Filimonas lacunae: one gene and its partner. The protein of the gene in region 2 interacts with the protein of the main gene of each other region in a pairwise test. Links are inferred from orthologs where the notes say so. Each region holds a gene or a part of one and is shown on either strand. Other genes may lie near its edges.

Region 1 (9,798 bases), 2.6 Mb from region 2 along the record:
TTTCCTGTGCAAATTCTTTGCCTTCCAAGAAGCTGTTGGCTGTTTTAGCAGGGGCAACGGGAACGCCCATCTGGATCATCCACTGACGGAATTTTTCCCTGTCTTCTGCTTTATCAATTGCTTTAATGTCCACCCCTATAAGGCGACAGTTGTACTTTTCCCAAACGCCTAACTCTTCGGCTTCTTTGGCAAGGTTCAACGCAGTTTGTCCGCCCATGGTAGGCAGAACCGCGTCAATCTGATTCTCTTCCAGAATCTGCTCAATACTATCCACAGTCAGCGGAAGCAGGTATACCCTGTCGGCCATCATAGGATCGGTCATAATAGTGGCAGGGTTACTGTTAATCAGTATCACCTTTATTCCTTCTTCACGTAAACTACGCGCGGCTTGTGAACCTGAATAATCAAATTCACATGCTTGTCCTATCACAATAGGTCCTGATCCGATAATTAGTACTGACTTAATTGAATTGTCTCTGGGCATGGTACTTGCTACTAGTGCTTTTAATGTTATTAAAGCAATTTACCCGAAAGCGGTTGTTTATGTTGCTCCGGCTGGATAAATTGCGCAAAAGTAAGTTTTAGAAATCAATTGTAGCCGGATAAATTTTATTTTTTGATGCCCAAGCCATTATTTTTTTTAGTGCTTCTCGTAAGCAACCTCCGTATCCAAGCCCAATCTGCCACTGTTTTCCCGCAGGAATACTTCCGTAACCCGCTGGGAGTGCCCATACAGCTGAGCGCCAATTTTGGAGAAATTCGCAAAGATCACTTCCATATGGGGCTGGATATCCGCACCAAACAACGTGAAAACCTGCCTGTTTATGCCGCTGCCGGTGGTTTTATCAGTCGTATTTCTATTCAACGCTATGGATATGGAAAAGCCATATATATTCAGCACCCTAACGGTTTTACCACGGTATATGGCCATTTGAACGGTTATTACGATACACTTAGCCATTATATTATTCAAAAACAATATACAGATAAACAGTGGGAACAGGATATTACCTTTTCGCCCGGTCAGTTTCCGGTAGAAAAAGGCCAGTTTATTGCCTGGAGCGGTAATACCGGCTCTTCCGGCGGACCACACCTGCATTTCGAAATTCGTGACACCCGCACCGGCAAAAACCTGAATCCCCTGCTGTTTGGAATGGAGGTAGAAGATAATATTCCCCCCGTGCTGGAAGGATTATATTGGTTCGATCGCCGTTACAGCACCTACCAAACCAGCCCCAAACCCATTGCCATCGTGAATAACAAAGGTAGCTACCAGCTGAAAGGTGGTGGTGATACCCTGCACATAGGCTCGCCCCGCATTAGCTTCGGCGTTCGGGCAGAAGACCGTACCAACAGCTCATCTTTCCTGTTTGGCATTTATGAAGCGGGTTTGTGGATGGACGATAGCCTGCGCTGCTATTTTCAGGTAAACAATTTCTCTTATCCTGATAGCCGGTACGTGAATGGCAGCATTGATTACGCTACCTTTTTGCACACCGGCAAAGGCATTCAGCATTTGTCGCGCCTGCCAGGTAACGAGTTAAGCATTTATAATACAGATGACAACAATGGCGTTATCTCGCTTACCGATACCCTGCCACACACGGTTCGTATACTGCTGAAAGATGTGGAAGGCAACAGCACTGTAATGCAGTATATGGTGCGCTACGACAGCACTTTACAGGAAGACCTGTTTTTTACTATGAACAGCGTGGCCGTGCCGCCAAACCAACCTTACAACATTAACGAGCAGGAAGTAAAAGCGTCTTTCGATGCCTTTGCTTTTTACGATATAGTACCTTTTGTGCTGGGCCAGCAGCCCCGCCAGCAATGGCCACAGGCTTCTTCACAAGCCCTGTTGCACAATGAAAACGTGCCGGTACACGATATGTATACCGTGCAACTACCTTTGCAGCCCGTAGCTGCTAATTATACGGATAGATTGGTGATGCAGCTGCAAAGTGGCCGTTATCGTTTATACCAGAAAGCACAACCTGCTTCTAATGGCTGGTTTAGCGGCAGCTTTAACCGCCTGGGCAATGTGCAGTTGCTGGTAGACACTGTACCTCCTTCCATTACTCCCATAGGCTGGAAAGACAACCAGGTATTTACCACCCAAAGCAGCATTCGCGTGCGTTGCAGCGATAATATTGATGAAGTACGCAACTTCAATGCTTACCTAGATGGGCAGTGGATATTATTCACCCACAGCACCTACGATTATATCTATACTTTTGACGAACATTGCACCTTAGGTGAACACGTGCTGAGTGTGTCGGTACAGGATCTGGCTGGTAACACCAGTGTACGTGAATTTAATTTTATTAAAAAAGAACCCAATGGCAACAATAAAAGAAGGAAGTAAAGCACCAGATTTTACAGGCACCGATCAGAACGGCAACACCGTATCGCTGCACGATTTTAAAGGTAAAAAAGTAGTACTGTATTTCTACCCGAAAGATGACACTCCAGGTTGTACTGCACAGGCCTGTAACCTGCGTGATAACTACAGTGACTTACTGAAAAAAGGCTATCAGGTAATTGGTGTAAGCACAGATAGCGTAAAAAGTCACAAGAAGTTTGAAACCAAATACGAGTTGCCTTTTCCGCTGATTGCAGACGAAGACAAAGCTATTGTTGAAAAATATGGCGTGTACGGCGAAAAAACCTTTATGGGCAAAACTCATATGGGCACTATCCGCACCACATTTTTAATTGATGAAGAAGGTAGCGTGTATAAAGTGTTGGATAAACCCGATACTAAAAATCAAACACAACAGGTGTTTGAAGCATGGGAAGCAGCCAGCTAAAGCACCCATTGCACTTCGCCAAACTGAAAACTTTCCTGCATGGCTTCTTTTACCCAAAGGAGGCCATTGCTGTCTACATAATCAATCACGCAGGTAAACGCTGTGTTTTCTTTTCTCAGCATTACCCTTTCACCCCGCTTAAACAGGATGTTGTTGTAAGATTCCAGTAACAGCCGCTCTTTTTCGGGGTTATTGATACTCTGTTGCAACTGAGTATAGCGAATTTGCAGGCAAGCACACAGCTCTTTGGCCAGGGCTACTGTATCGAAAGTTTTACCAGTAATTTGCCTTAATGAAACAGCGCGTTGCAGTTCTTCAAAGGCTCCCTGGTTTACATTAGTGCCCATTCCTACTACGGCCCACTGCCATTTACTGCCTTTTACCACCGTTTCAATCAGCATTCCTCCTGCCTTTCTGTCACGCCAATACAAGTCGTTTGGCCATTTAATTCTTGTTTCGTCCAGCGCATATTTGCTGTAGAAATCGTGCCAGGCCAGCGAAGCCGCCATACTCAGGTAAAATTGTTTGGAAAGCGGTAACCAGCTGGTATCCAGCAACACAGACAGGATAACGTTTTGCAAAGGGGCTGTTTTCCACACTTTGCCGCGTTGTCCCTTACCGGCTGTTTGTTCGTGGGCAAACCAGGCACTGCCATGTATTCCTGCACCATTTTGAACAATGCCCATGGCATAGTTGTTGGTACTGTCAACACTGGTCAATTCTGTAAAAGGTTCCCCAATTATTTGAATGGCACGTGAAAGAGGCAAAAGAATTATTATTTTTGACGAGGCGAAACTACAATTTATTCATTTTAAACTTGTTTGATTATTGGCACCACTATCCGTTTTAGCTGCACGCCCAAAAAGCAGTGTTACTGCGCTCACCAGGAATTCTAAAATATTCAAATCTATAATAAAGGCCATCCAGGATAAAAAGGGTGAAAATATCATTTCGCTCGACCTCCGACAAATACCGGAGGCTGTAGCGGATTTCTTTATTATCTGTGAAGCCACAAGCACCACTCAGGTTAAAGCTATCAGCGACAACATAGAGGTTGAACTCAAAGATCAATTAGGAGAAACGCCCTACAAACACGAAGGCTTCCAGGCCCTGCAGTGGGTAATTATTGATTACGTGAATATTGTAGTGCACGTAATGCATCCTGATACCAGAAAATTTTATAAACTCGAAGAAATGTGGAACGATGCTTCAGGAATGGAGCATAACGACTAAACATTTTATACACTCAAACCTTATTAATACAATTTAGCTTTAGCAAACGACCGTATGGCACAAGATGATAAAAAAACAACGCCCGGCTTTAACGACAAGGGTGGAGATGACAAGGGACAGAGACGAGGGCCTAAATTTAGCATATACTGGATATACGCTATTATAGCCGCTATTTTAATAGGGTACAACTTATTAAACTTTAATTCAGCTAACACGCAGCAAACCAATGAGCAGGAATTCAAGCAAAACATGGTGGCTACCGGAGATGTTGATAAGCTGGATTTAAACAGCACCCGCTCGGAAGTGCTGGTGTATATTAAAAAAGACAGCGTTCACAAATCGTTTTACCAGGACAAATTCAAACGCACTGGTAGCTCTGATCTTTCTAAAGGACCACAGTTTGCTTTTAAAGTGACCGAATTAAAAGATTTCCAGGAAAGACTGAACAAGTTTACTGCCGATCATGGTATCAAAGAAATTGAAATTCATGTTACCCAGGATACAGAATGGTTTAGCCCTGTGTTCAACACCCTGTTTATGGTGTTACTGTTTGCAGGTATCTGGATACTGATGATGCGCAAAATGGGTGGCCCTGGTGGCGGTGGCGGACCAGGCGGTATTTTCAATATCGGTAAATCTAAAGCACAGCTATTTGAAAAAGGTACCAAAGTAAACATCACCTTCTCTGATGTTGCCGGTTTGGATGAAGCCAAACAAGAGGTAATGGAGATTGTAGACTTCCTGAAAAATCCGAAGAAATATACAGCCCTGGGTGGTAAAATACCGAAAGGCGCATTACTGGTAGGCCCTCCCGGTACAGGTAAAACCTTACTGGCAAAAGCAATGGCCGGTGAAGCACAGGTTCCTTTCTTTAGCATGAGCGGTTCTGATTTCGTTGAATTGTTTGTAGGTGTAGGTGCCAGCCGTGTACGTGACCTGTTTAAACAAGCCCGTGAAAAAGCGCCTTGCGTAATTTTCATTGACGAGATTGACGCTATTGGTCGTGCACGTGGTCGCAACGCTATCATGAGCAATGACGAACGCGAAAACACACTGAACCAGTTACTGGTAGAAATGGATGGTTTTGGCACAGACAGCGGTATCATTATCCTCGCTGCAACCAACAGACCTGACGTACTGGATACTGCGTTATTACGCCCAGGACGCTTTGACAGACAAATAAGCATTGACCGCCCGGATGTAAAAGGTCGTGAAGCCATCTTCAAAGTACACCTGAAACCGATTAAAATTTCTCAAACACTCGATATTCACAAACTGGCTGAACAAACTCCTGGTTTTGCAGGTGCTGATATTGCCAACGTTTGTAACGAAGCTGCCCTGATAGCTGCCCGTAAAGGCAAAGAAGCGGTAGACATGAGCGACTTCCAGGATGCCATTGACAGGGTTATTGGCGGTTTGGAGAAAAAGAACAAGATTATTCTTCCGGAAGAGAAAGAAATTATCGCTTATCACGAAGCCGGACACGCTATCTGTGGCTGGTATTTAGAACATGCCTATCCCTTATTAAAGGTGACAATTGTTCCACGTGGCACAGCAGCATTAGGTTATGCACAGTACACTCCTAAAGAGCAATACCTGTACAATACCGACCAACTGACCGATCAGATTTGTATGACTTTGGGGGGCCGTGCTGCTGAGGAAATTTTCTTTGGTAAAATTTCTACCGGAGCATCTAACGATCTTCAACAGATCACCAAAATAGCCTACTCGATGATTACTGTATACGGTATGAACGATAAAGTAGGTAACATCAGCTACTACGATCCGCAACAAGACAATACTTTTACCAAGCCTTATAGCGAAGAAACAGGTAAACTGATTGACACGGAAGTAAGAAAACTGATACAGGATGCTTACGTACGCACTAAACAATTGTTAGAGGAGAAAAAAGCACAGGTAGAAATACTGGCTAAACAACTGTTAACAAAAGAAGTGTTGTTCCAGAGCGATGTAGAGACTTTAATTGGCAAACGTCCTTTCGAAGATAAAAAGCCGCTGGATATAGATCCGGAAGGAAAGCACACAGAGCCAGGAGCTATCAGCGAAGGTGTTCCTCCTTACGATGGTGGTTTAAACAAACTGCCGGTGGAAGAAAAAAACGAAGGCAACGTATAGAACATATATAAAAGATGAAAGTTTCTCCTTCAAAAGAAAACATTCTGAAAAAAATAAGACAGGCACTGAGTAATCCGGTGCCTGTTCCTTTTCCACACAGTGAGGGCACAGAATCAATATTTAAACCTGCACAGCAGGAATTGGAAGTAGAGTTTGCAGAAAATTTTACGAGCCTGCAGGGTCGTTTTGTGTTTTGTGAAAACGAACAGGAACTCGTACAACAACTACAGGCATTAATAGTTTCTAAAGAGTGGAAGCAATTGTATTGCCGCGAAGAGCAAATGAAAACCGCTTTACAACAAAGTGGCTTTTCTATTCCCTTTAATGCGCCTGATGTATACAGCAGCGATGCTGCCATCACCACCTGCGAGTGGCTGGTAGCGCGTACTGGCAGTATTATTATGAGCAGCGCACAACCCAGCGGACGTACCACCAGTGTATACACGCCTATACATATTTGCGTAGCCTACACCGATCAGCTGGTATATGATATTAAAGATGCGCTACTGGGTGTAAAGGAACGTTACCCACGCAATATACCTTCCTTAATAACCCTCGCAACAGGCCCCAGCCGTACCGCAGATATTGAAAAAACGCTGGTTACCGGTGTACACGGACCTAAAGAAGTGTTTTGTTTTTTAGTGGAAAGGACAGCCCCATAACAGCTTATTTTTATCTTTACCCCATGACTGAAGTTGCGCCAGGCAAGAAAATATACTTTTTATCCGACTTTCATTTAGGGGCTCCTAATTACGAAGCCAGCCTGATAAGAGAGAAAAAGATTGTTGCCTTTTTAGACGAGATCAAGCACGACGCACAGGAGATTTTTATAGTAGGAGATATGTTCGACTTCTGGTATGAATACAAAGAAGTGGTTCCGAAAGGCTATGTACGCTTATTGGGTAAGCTGGCCGAAATAACCGACAACGGCATACCTGTTTATTTCTTTTTAGGCAATCATGATATGTGGATGAGTGGCTACTTTGAACGTGAATTACATATTCCTGTATATAGCGAGCCTAAAGTATTTGAGCGCAATGGCAAATCATTCTATATTGGTCACGGCGATGGATTAGGCCCCGGAGATCACGGCTATAAGTTTATTAAAAAGGTGTTCCGCAACCCCGTTTGCCAGTGGTTATTTGGGCAATTACACCCTACCTGGGGCATTGGATTAGCCAATTATTTTAGCCGCAAAAGCAGGGCTAAAACGGGCAATGCTGATTCGTTTTTCCTGGGAGAAGACAACGAGTGGCTGATTATTTATTCCAAAGAGGTGTTGGCCAAACAGCACTACGACTTCTTTGTTTTTGGGCACCGCCATTACCCGTTAGACCTCTCATTAGGCAATAACAGCCGGTATATTAACCTTGGCGACTGGATCACTAACTTTACATATGCCTACTTCGATGGCAATGATGTGTACTTGAAAAAGCGGGATTAATACCTGCTAATGCTATAAAAGCCACCTGGTATGAAAGAACTACTACAACGCTCTATTTTTGGCAATACCATTGAAACCTATTTAATAGTTGCCACCTCCATTGCTATTGCCTTATTGGTAAAACGGTTTGTTTCTAAATACCTGGCAATACTGCTGTTTAAAATATTTACCAAGGCAGGCAAAACCTTTCACAAAGCCTATTTTCTGCAATTAGTGGTATCGCCATTGGAATGGTTTCTTGCCTTGTTTATGATAGTGGTAGCACTGGATAAACTACACCTGCCGTTCTTCCTCGATTTTAAAATTTACCGGGCCGATAGCAGGGATATAATTGATGCTGTAACCAATGCTACATTAATTATCATATTTATACGGTTGTGTGTTCGGGTGGTTCAGTTTTTTGGGATGATACTGGAAGAGAAAGCCCGTGAATCGCAGGCCGACAGCCAGCTGGTAGTATTTTTTAAAGACTTTTTTCGCGTCATACTTATTATTATAGGCATTCTTTTAATACTACGTTTCTCGTTCCATTACAACATCAGCAACCTGCTTACCGGCCTTAGTATAGTAGGTGCCGCTATAGCACTGGCCACCAAAGAAAGCCTGGAAAACTTAATCGCTTCTTTTATTATATTTTTTGATAAACCTTTTACTACAGGCGATACCGTTAAAGTAAACAGCTTTACCGGAGCCGTGGAGAAAATAGGCTTACGCAGCACCCGTATACGTACCGATCAGAAAACCTATATCACTGTTCCTAATAAACAGATGGTAGACTCTATACTGGACAATATTACCCTGCGCAGCCAGCGTAAAGTAGAATTAAGGCTGGAAGTAGGTTTGTCAGCTACAGTGCCACAGCTACAAGCCCTTATCGCTAATATTAAACAGATATTGAAGCAGGATGATGTTATCAGCAACTCCGTATTTTTAAGTGATACGGGTAAGAATGCACATATTATTACGGTAGATTATTTTACCGCTATGCACCAGACTACAGAAGAGTTTAACCAGTTCAGGGAGAAAGTGAATTTTGCTATTATCGACTTACTGGCTCAAAAAGAAACTGCACTGGCAGCAGCCAGTGCAGATGTAGTTATTCATCAGGCCCAGCCTTAACAGCCGGGCTCTTTAATATCTGGTTAAGAAAGCAAACTAGCTTTAAACTCCAGCAGAAAATTACGCACTTTGGTTAACGATTGCACCAGTTGTGTATTGGTATCTGCCTTCTTCTTATTCGTTTTCAGGTATTCTTTTGCTCCTTCAATAGTAAACTTCCGCTGACGTAACAGGTAATAGATCACCTGCAAGTTTTTCACATCTTCCGGACGGAATAAACGATCACCCTTCCTGTTTTTACGTGGCTTTAAAATGGTAAACTCATTCTCCCAGAAACGAAGCAGGGAGGGATTTACATTGAACCAACTTGCCACCACACTAATAGGATAGTATTGTTTTTCAAATAATACATCATCATCCGGCACCTGCAACAGATCAATGTCTGCATCGATTTCCCGGAGCGACTTACGACCTCTTTTCTGCTTCCCCTGATTCGGCAGTTCGCGCTTACCGGTTTTGTCGCCGGAAGCCCTTACAGCTAAAGCTTCTTCTTCTGCCGTGGTAATATACACATCTTCTTCCTCTTCGTCATTCGCAGCATCAAACAAAGATTGTTCTGCGTACACAGGTTTTTCTACAGCCTCGGCATACTCAAATACAGACTGCTGTTTTACTCCACCAGTAATATTTTCTTTGGCAACAGCGGCCACTTGCTCTTCTGCCAGGTCATTAGACTTCTCTGCTTCCGCAACAACCAGCTGCACTTCTTCAACGGTTGCAATTTCCTCAGTCAATGCATCCTCTTCCGTCTCTTCCTCTTCATAGCTAACACCATCTGCATCCTGAGCAACTATATCTTCTTCAAAAACAGGCTCTTCAGCTTCAACAACCTCTTCTTCAATTACTTCATCCTGTTCTTCTGCAGTGGCTTCCACTTCTTCTTCCCATATCTCGTATACTTCCAACTCTTCATCGCCTTCTTCCTCATATTCTATGGCTTCCTCTACCACTTCTTCCACTTCACCACTCGCAGTTACCTCTATCAACTCCTCTTCATACGCTTCTCCTTCTTCCAGTTCTTCATATTCCTCGAATTCATCCTCTTCAACAACAGCT
Region 2 (9,743 bases):
TTAAGGGAATTTTGTATGCTCCAAAAGTGCCCCTTACATACACTACTGCTACCGAAAATACCAGCAATAATAACAAACGGGGCAGCAGTTGTGGTAGTACGGAGCCTTTCCAAACAAACAGCATCGCAAACCAATGTTGCTTCTTCTGATGAATCATACTGCAAACTACAACAATTACCCCTGTAGCGTTTACTTACACCGATGAACTCCCTATTTTATCCCCCCGTTGTACCTGGCATCCCCCTTATTTCAGCAAGCCATAGTTCACTTACCGGCTCATGCCCTTACTTCCCGCTCCCAACTCCTCACTCCAGGCAAAAACACTACTAAAAGCACGTGCAACTGTAAATAAGTCATTCAGGCATACCCAATTACCACATTTGTGCATACCTGGCTTTCTCTACCGGCAACTGCGGGAGGAAACGCTTATCTTCATTCCCAAATTAATATCCTTGCAACTGACCGAAGAACAAGCGCTGGCCCTTGCACCCGACGAATCGTCGCGCAAGGCTGGTAAAGACCTCAGTAATCCCGCCAAATGGGTTACCCGGGGCGCGAACGAACAGGCGCTGTGGGGCGAATGCCAGGGCAGCGGCAGCAAACCTTATCAAACCCAGGTAGATATAGCGGGCATGGCTTTTAAGTGCAGTTGCCCCAGCCGCAAATTTCCTTGTAAACATGGTATCGGGTTGTTATTGCAGTATGCACGTAACGCAGATAGCTTTACCGTAGGCGATGCGCCCACCTGGGTAAGCGAATGGCTGGACAAACGCCAGCAGCGCGATGAAAAAAAGGCCGACAAAAAAGACAAACCGGTAGATGAAGCCGCACAGGCCAAACGCCAGCAGGCGCGTGAGCAAAGTGTGGAAGATGGTATGGCCGAACTGTTGTTGTGGATCAAGGATATCATTCGCAATGGTATCATTGGCATTCCCGAAAAAGACACTACCTTCTTTACCAACATGCAGCGCCGCATGGTAGATGCCAAAGCGCCGGGATTGGCCAACCTTATTCAAAGCGCCTGCGATGTCAATTTTTATAAAGAAGGCTGGCAGAACGAGTGGATGAACCTGTTGCTGCAAATGTACCTGGTAATAGCCGGCTTTACCAACAGGCAACAACTGTCACCCGCCTTGCAGGAAGATGTACGCAGCTGGATAGGCTTTACACAAAGCCAGGAAGAACTCAAACAACAAACCGGCATCAACGATACCTGGCTGCTGCTGGGTAAACAAACCACCGAAGAGGATAATATCACCGTAGAACGTAACTGGCTATACGGCACCACCACTGGCCACTATGCGCTGGTGTTGCAGTTTAGTGTAATGGGGCAGGGCTTTACCTATAACCTGCTGCCAGGTGCGCTGCTGCAGGCCGGGCTGGTGTATTATCCCTCTGCATGGCCCTTACGCGCGGTGATCAAAACCCAGGCTACTGCCAAAGGCGCCCCCAAGGTGCAGCCTATAGCCGGCTGGCAACAGGTGGCCGAAGCGGCAGCCGCAGGCTATAGCGCCATGCCGTTAGCTACCGAACGGCCTTTTATTGTACAGCAACTTACTCCCGTGCCTTACCAGGGACGTTGGTGGCTGGCAGATGCTACGCAACACCTGGTGCCGTTGAAAGAAGACTTTGCCGGGTTGTATGCCCTGCTGTCGGTCAGTGGCGGGCAGCCATTAGATATGGCCGTGCTGGGCAAAGAAAATGAATATGTGCCTTTAGGGGTGTTTAGTCAGGGACAATATTGGTTACTATAAAGCAAGTGTATGGAATTCTGGAACCAGGTAATACAAACCGCTATGTTGGGCACCGGTAAGCAAACCCTTACAGGGGCGCAGTTACCGGCTGCATTGGCTAAACCGGTGGAAGTGATCACTGCCAATACAGCCATCGATAAAGAAGAACAGTTTTTACAACTGGCCGCTATGGCATTAAACTATCGCCAGAGTGGTTATATGCCGCTGCAAACACAGGAAGCAACTATTACCATAGCCGCCGCAGAAGAAAAGCCCTATTGCAGCAACGCCGCTGCGGTGGTGTTGAAAGCGCTGCTGGAAGAAGATAATACCGAGCTGCTGCTGCTATGGCTGCAAAGCTGTGTACAGGCCGGTCAGCTGGTGCCGCCTTCGTTATTGCCGGCCTTACTGCAACAGGCTACGCAACATAAAGCGTTGCGGGGCGTGCTGGAAAACTGCATGGGCAAACGCGGTCAATGGTTGTGCGGCTTTAACACCAACTGGCATATAAGCGTTGCCGAATCGGAAGAAGAACGCTGGCAAACCGGCACACCCGAACAACGTTTCCGGGCTTTGCAACAGGTGCGTAGCACGCAGCCCGATGTGGCCCGCGAATGGCTGCAACAAACCTGGCCGCAGGAAAGCGCCGCCACCCGTGCCGAATTGCTCAAAGCGTTATATGCCAACCTCGGTGCAGCCGATATCGAATGGTTACAAAGCCTCATCACCGATAAAAGCAAAAAGGTAAAAGAAGAAGCCTGGAAAATGCTTACCCGCATTCCGCAATCGCCCATTGTACAGCAATACCAGCAGGTGTTGCAACGGGCGGTTACCCTGGGCATAGGAAAGGCGTTATTAGGACTGTCGTCCAAACCCCTGCTGCAGGTGCAGCCACCGGTAGCCGTGCCGGCTGTGTTGCTGGAGTCGGGCATTGCCGGTAAAACCGCTTTCACCGAGTATACCAACGAAGAATATATTATTTATCAATTGATAGAAACCGTGCCGCCCGATACGTTTACGCAATGGTGGCAGGTAACAGAAGATAAGGTGCTGGAATATTTTCAAAAAGGCGACAACACCAGCCGCTTTATTCCTGCGCTGGCCACGGCCACCCGCCGTTTCCGTAGTAAGGAATGGGCTATGGCTTTTACCCGCCAGGTACCGGAGTTTTATAAAGATTTTATTCACCTGTTACCCGCCGCGCAGCAGGAAGCCTATTGCTACAAGCATTTCCAGGGCAATGAAGAAGCCGTGCTGGAGGTGTTGCTGCAGGCGCACGAAACATGGAGTGTGGCCATTGCCAAAGAAATATGTGCTTACACGGCCAGGCACACCTATCAATACAACCGCAGCTTTTACAGCAAGCATATCCGTTTGTTGCCCATGGCACTGGCTACCGAACTGGAAGCCTGTACGCCGTCCGATGTGTATCAGCGCAACGTATGGGGCAACACCAGCGAGCATATACGCCACCTGCTGCAACTCAAACAAAAAACTACCCAATCATTTTAATACATCCACTATAAACGAACTCTTATATGTCACAGGTACTACGTGGTCACGCAGAAGACTTATACGCATTGGAACTGGAAGAACTGAAAAAGCAGGATAGTGGCAAACTGCCCGCTAACTGGACATTATCACCGCAATCGGTGGTTACCTACCTGGTAGGCGGTAAGCTTAAAAATGGTTTTGAAGTAACGCCTAAATACATCGGCAACCGCCGTTTAATGGAAATAGCCGTGGCTACGCTTACTACCGACAGGGCCCTGCTGCTGTACGGTTTGCCCGGTACTGCCAAAAGCTGGGTAAGCGAACACCTGGCTGCTGCCATCAGTGGTAACAGCGGCCTGATTATACAAGGCACCGCCGGCACCAGCGAAGAATCTATCCGCTATGGATGGAACTACGCCCGTTTATTAGCCGAAGGTCCCAGCGAAAAAGCATTGGTAGAAACACCGGTAATGCGCGCCATGAAAGAAGGGAAAATTGTACGTATTGAAGAGCTCACCCGTATTGGTGCCGATGTGCAGGATACACTCATTACCATCCTCTCCGAAAAATCATTACCGGTTCCCGAACTCAATATAGAAGTGCAGGCCGTGCGCGGCTTTAATGTCATTGCCACTGCCAACAACCGCGATAAAGGAGTGAACGATTTGTCCAGCGCCTTGAAGCGCCGTTTCAACACGGTGATATTACCGGTGCCGGATAATATTGACGAAGAAATTGATATTGTACGCCGCCGCGTAGAAAGCTTTGAAAAAGTAATGGAAGTGCCGGCCGAAAAACCAGCCCTGCAAGAGATACGCCGTATTGTTACCATCTTCCGCGAACTGCGTAGTGGCCTTACACTGGATGGTAAAACCAAAATAAAATCACCGTCCGGTACTTTAAGCACTGCCGAAGCTATCTCTGTAGTCAACAACGGTATGGCTATGGCCGGTTACTTTGGCGATGGACGTTTAACAGCCGAAGACCTGGCAGCAGGTATTACCGGCGCTATTATCAAAGACCCGGTGCAAGACCAGGTGATATGGCAGGAATACCTGGAAACCGTAGTGAAAACAAGGGAAGATTGGAAGGATATTTACAGGGCTTGTAAGCAGTAAATCTTTCCCAACTTACCACTCACACTTTCAACTGTTTTCAAAAATGGTTCATGTATTAGGAATACGACACCACGGCCCCGGTAGCGCCAGCAATGTAAAAGCATTCCTGGAAGCTACGAAGCCCGATATAGTGTTGGTAGAAGGTCCGCCCGAAGCCGATGACATACTCAGCTGGGTGGGTAACGAAGCGTTTCAGCCACCGGTAGCCATATTGGTATATCAAAGCGATAACCTGCAACGGTCGGTGTTCTATCCCTTTGCTACGTTCTCGCCCGAATGGCAGGCCATACAATATGCACGGCAAAACAATATCCCCGTCAGGTTTATGGATATGCCGGTGTACCATGTGTTTGCCTTGCAGCAACAGGTAGAAGATAAAGCAAAACTGGTAGGAGCAGAACCGCCATTGGATGCGGTACCAGGCGCCCGACCCGATCCGGCGGATGTACAGGCGCTACAGCCACAACCCGAAGGGGGCGTGTCGCCTGTACAGGCCAATGAACCTGTTACGGTGAATGAACAGGCGCCAGCTGCTGCACCCATACCGGCAGTGGCCGAAACCCCGGAAGAAGCCCTGATGGCCCTGCATCCTTTGATGGAACTCAGTGCAGTGGCCGGTTACAATAACTCCGATCGCTGGTGGGAGCATATGTTTGAATACCGCACCAATAACGAGCAGGTATTTGAAGCTGTAAGCGAAGCCATGCACGCCGCACGCGAAGCAGCACCGCCCGAACGTGATACCAACGAGCTTTTGCGCGAAGCCTGGATGCGCAAGATCATCCGTCAGGCGCAAAAAGAAATGTATACAGAGGTGGCAGTGATATGTGGCGCCTGGCACGTGCCTGCGTTAACCAGCATGCCTGCTGCCAAAGAAGATAATGAATTACTCAAAGGCCTGCCTAAAGTAAAAACAGAATGCACCTGGATTCCGTGGACCTACAGCCGCCTGAGCTACTACAGTGGTTATGGGGCGGGTATTGAAAGCCCCGGCTGGTACCAGCATATCTGGCAATACCCCCACGATGATGGCAGCCGCTGGATGGCCAAAGTGGCGCAGCTGTTTCGTCAAAAGCAGATGGATACTTCGGTAGCGCATATCATCGAATCGGTGCGCCTGGCACAAAGCCTGGCCGCCCTGCGCGAATTACCCAGGCCCGGACTGGAAGAGCTGAACGAAGCCACGTTAAGTGTCGTATGCAATGGCGATGCCATGCTGATGCAGCTGATACACGACGAGCTGATTGTAAGCAATGTGCTGGGCGCTGTGCCTGCTGCTATTCCCAAACCACCTTTGCAGGCGGATATAGAAAAATGGCAGAAGAAACTACGCCTGCCCGCCGGGGCCGACTGGAAAGACTATACGCTCGACCTGCGTAAAGAAAACGACCTGGAGCGGAGCATATTCCTGCATCGCCTGCAGGTGCTGGATATTCAGTGGGGCAAGCGTTCCGAAGTCAGTGGCAAGGGTACGTTTAAAGAACAATGGCGTTTGCAATGGAACCCTTCTTTTGCCATTGAAATTATTGATAAAGGGGTATGGGGCAACACAGTAGAAGCGGCCGCAGCTGCCTACGTGCAGCACCTGGCGGCCGATGCCGGCTCTTTGCGGGAGTTGTGTAACCTGCTGGAAGATGCCCTGCCGGCAGAATTGCCACAGGCCGTAGAAAAGCTCATACACCGGGTAAGCAATCTTTCTGCGGCCACAGCCGATGTCATGCAGCTGATGCAGGTGCTAACACCACTGGTATCGGTAAGTCGCTATGGCAACGTACGCAAAACAGATGCGGCATTGGTAGCCGGTATTGTTACCGAAATGATCACGCGTATCTGCATCAGCTTACCCGGCGCCTGCACCGGCATTGCCGATGATGCAGCACAGCAGTTGCTGAACCTGTTCCTTGAAATGAACAATGCCATCAACATCCTGCAGCAGGGCGATAGCACACAGCAATGGCAGCAAACCTTACAACGCATTGCCGGCAGCTATAGCAGCAGCCCGGTACTGGCCGGTTACAGCACGCGCCTGCTGGCCGATTACAAACTACTCGAAGGGGAGGAACTGGTAAAAGCTTTTTACAGCGCTGTGTCTCCGTCGTTATCACCCGGTTTAGCGGCCGCCTGGCTCGAAGGCTTTTTAAAAGGCAGCGGCACCTTGTTGCTGGTAGATGCCACTTTATGGCAGGTGGTTAACAACTGGGTACAGCAGCTCAACGAAGAAGCTTTTGTACAGGTGCTGCCCTTATTGCGCCGCACCTTTTCGGGCTTCACAGCCCCGGAAAGAAGAAAGCTGGGCGAAAAGGTAAAACAGGGCGATGCAGGCGTTACGGCCAGGCAAGGTCCGCAGTTGATTCACGAACAACGCGCTGCACAAGGGCTGCCGGTAATAGGGCAGTTATTGGGCTATACGCAGTAACAGTAAAATCAGGCAAGCAATGACACCGGAAGAACAACATATACGCAAATGGCGCTTAATACTGGGCGGGGGCGATAACGATGGCACCTCTCAGCAGCTGGGTAAACAAGACCAGCAGATAGATGACGCGCTGTCTGCTTTATACGATAGTGAAAAGAAGGGCGGACTGGGCGCTTCCTCGCCCAACGTAAGCCGCTGGCTGGGCGATATCCGCAGCTTTTTTCCCAACACCGTAGTGCAGGTAATGCAGCAGGATGCTCTGCAACGGCTTAACCTTACGCAAATGTTGCTGGAAAAAGAAATGCTGGAACAGGTAGAAGCCGATGTGCACCTGGTAGCCACCTTAATGAGCCTGCGCGGCGTTATCCCCGATAAAACCAAAGACACTGCCCGCCAGGTGGTGCGTAAGGTGGTGGATGAGCTGTTGCGCAAACTGGCGCAGCCCATGCAGCAGGCCGTAACAGGTAGCTTAAACCGCAGCGTGCGCAACACTCGCCCGCGTCACAACGAAATCAACTGGCACACTACCATCCTTAAAAACCTCAAACATTACCAGCCCGCTTATAAAACCATCATCCCCGAAACCCGCATTGGCTATGGCCGCCGGCGCACCGCATTAAAAGATGTAGTGCTGTGTTTAGATCAAAGCGGCTCTATGGGTACCTCGGTGGTGTACTCCGGCATCTTTGGCAGTGTTATGGCCAGCATTCCCGCTGTCAACACCAAAATGATCGTGTTTGATACCATGGTGGCAGACCTTACCGAAGAGCTCACCGATCCGGTAGAACTGCTGTTTGGCGTACAGCTGGGTGGAGGCACGGATATACAGCTGGCATTAACGTATTGCCAGCAGGTGATCACCCGTCCGTTGGATACGGTGTTGATCTTGATCACTGACCTGTACGAAGGAGGCAATCCCGCGCACCTGCGCAAACGCGCGCAGGAACTCACCGATGCCGGTGTGCAACTCATCGTGCTGCTGGCATTGAACGATGAAGGCGCCCCTTCTTACGACCATGATAATGCGCAATTCCTTACCAACCTGGGCGTGCCGGTGTTTGCCTGCACACCCGATCTGTTTCCCGATCTCATGGCCGCTGCGTTAAGCAAGCAGGATATTGCCGGTTGGGCATCCAGGCAGGATATTGTGTTAAAGAAATAAGCAAAGTGGGGCTTCCGGGTGTGCAACCAGGGGAGGTCCCCCTTAAAAAAGTTTTGGCGGCTATAGGCCGCCATTTTACTTTTGTAATTCATCTGATGATATGATGAAGTAATTTTTTGAGAGAATGATCACCCGGAAATCACTGGCAGACGAAGTAGCAGAAAGCCTGCAACAGCAAATAGCAGCTGGTAAGTTTAAGGTAAACGAACAGTTGCCTATCGAGCCCGAGCTGATGAAAACATTTGGCGTGGGCCGTTCTTCCATCCGCGAGGCCATCAAGCTGCTGGTCAACTCCGGCTATTTACGGGTGCAGCAGGGGGTAGGCACTTTTGTAGCCGATGCCTCCGGGGTAAAAGAACCTTTATCCCAGCGCCTCAAACGCTCCAGCAAAGAAGATATCAGTGAGGTAAGGCAACTGCTGGAATTAAAGATTGTAGAAAAGGCAGCACTGAAACGCACCGAAGCCGATATTAAAAAAATGACCCGCCACCTCCACAAGCGGTTACAAATGGCTGAAGCCGGCTTGTTAGCCGAAAGCGTGGAAGCCGATATTCAATTTCACATCGCTGTAGCCGAAGCCTGTAAAAATGATATCCTGGCCGATTTGTATAAGTCTTTCACCAGCCATATGCAGCAGCAATTCTTATCCTATAAGGATGCCGAAATTTTTATCACCACCAATCCTATACACGAGCACTTGCTGCAATGTATCATAGATAAAGACCCCAAAAAAGCCGTACACTGGGCGTCTAAATTATAACCGTCAACCAGGCAACGCAAGTTGCTTTTTTATAGATAGCAATCATCTGATGATCTGATTAATTTCTTTTTTAAACATCTCTTAATGAAACAAACCCAAACAGTCTTCGCCATTCTATTCACTATTAGCTTTGGTCATTTGCTCAACGATATGATGCAGGCCGTTATCCCTGCTGTATATCCGCTATTGAAAACCAATTTTCATCTCAACTTTACACAAATCGGGTTAATCACCTTCACCTTCCAGTTAACCGCTTCTTTATTGCAGCCGTTTGTGGGAATATATACCGATAAGCATCCCAAACCCTATTCACTGGCTATAGGCATGGCCTTTACACTGGCAGGATTGCTGTGTTTATCGCAGGCAGGCAGCTTTACCGCCATCCTGTTATCGGTAAGTTTAATCGGTACCGGTTCGTCTATTTTCCATCCCGAGTCGTCCCGCGTGGCACACCTGGCTTCGGGGGGTAAAAAAGGACTGGCGCAATCTATCTTCCAGCTGGGCGGTAATGCCGGTTCGGCTATCGGTCCCTTGCTGGCTGCGTTAATTGTTATTCCACACGGGCAAACTTATATCAGCTGGTTTGCGGTATCGGCTGTACTGGGCATGATCATCCTGTGGCGCATTGGCGTATGGTACAAAGCGCATTTGCAGGAGAAAGTGAACAAAGCAGCTTCCACGGTAGTGCTCAATCCCAACCTCACTAAAAACAGGGTGATCGCATCGCTGGGCATCCTGCTGGTATTGATCTTTTCCAAGTATTTCTACATGGCCAGTATGACCAGCTACTTCACTTTCTACCTCATCGATAAATTCCATTTAACCGTGCAACAGTCGCAAATGTACCTGTTCGTGTTCCTGGCTTCTGTAGCCGCAGGCACTTTACTGGGCGGACCACTGGGCGATCGTTTTGGCCGTAAATACATTATCTGGATCTCTATCCTGGGCGCTGCGCCGTTTACCCTCCTGCTGCCTTATGCCAACCTGTTCTGGACTGGTGCGCTGTCGGTAATTATCGGTATCATTATTTCTTCTGCTTTCTCCGCCATCCTGGTATATG

The links.
Region 1: the proteins of FLA_RS18405 (region 2) and rsfS interact in binary tests that used the Escherichia coli proteins (3 or more experiments, as listed by UniProt). The link is inferred for Filimonas lacunae from one-to-one orthologs.

The regions. Positions count from the first base shown.
Region 1 is NZ_AP017422.1:7,255,854-7,265,651, reverse strand. What follows is about bases 2,410-5,340. They hold rsfS (ribosome silencing factor), read left to right. Parts: upstream 2,410-3,638; coding sequence 3,639-4,043; downstream 4,044-5,340. Other genes in these bases: ftsH (ATP-dependent zinc metalloprotease FtsH), read left to right, coding at 4,098-5,340; FLA_RS28830 (biotin--[acetyl-CoA-carboxylase] ligase), read right to left, coding at 2,807-3,577; bcp (thioredoxin-dependent thiol peroxidase), read left to right, coding at 2,410-2,810. Also shown: carB (carbamoyl-phosphate synthase large subunit), read right to left, coding at 1-430; FLA_RS28840 (M23 family metallopeptidase), read left to right, coding at 620-2,365; more of bcp, read left to right, coding at 2,340-2,409; more of ftsH, read left to right, coding at 5,341-6,179; FLA_RS28815 (LutC/YkgG family protein), read left to right, coding at 6,194-6,841; FLA_RS28810 (UDP-2,3-diacylglucosamine diphosphatase), read left to right, coding at 6,865-7,623; FLA_RS28805 (mechanosensitive ion channel family protein), read left to right, coding at 7,654-8,742; FLA_RS31300 (MerR family transcriptional regulator), read right to left, coding at 8,766-9,798. UniProt on the Escherichia coli protein: Functions as a ribosomal silencing factor. Interacts with ribosomal protein uL14 (rplN), blocking formation of intersubunit bridge B8.
Region 2 is NZ_AP017422.1:4,644,201-4,653,943, reverse strand. What follows is about bases 2,433-5,308. They hold FLA_RS18405 (ATP-binding protein), read left to right. Parts: upstream 2,433-3,271; coding sequence 3,272-4,345; downstream 4,346-5,308. Other genes in these bases: FLA_RS18400 (DUF5682 family protein), read left to right, coding at 4,389-5,308; FLA_RS18410 (DUF5691 domain-containing protein), read left to right, coding at 2,433-3,245. Also shown: FLA_RS18420 (bestrophin family protein), read right to left, coding at 1-157; FLA_RS18415 (SWIM zinc finger family protein), read left to right, coding at 279-1,754; more of FLA_RS18410, read left to right, coding at 1,764-2,432; more of FLA_RS18400, read left to right, coding at 5,309-6,761; FLA_RS18395 (vWA domain-containing protein), read left to right, coding at 6,781-7,923; FLA_RS18390 (FadR/GntR family transcriptional regulator), read left to right, coding at 8,048-8,683; FLA_RS18385 (MFS transporter), read left to right, coding at 8,768-9,743.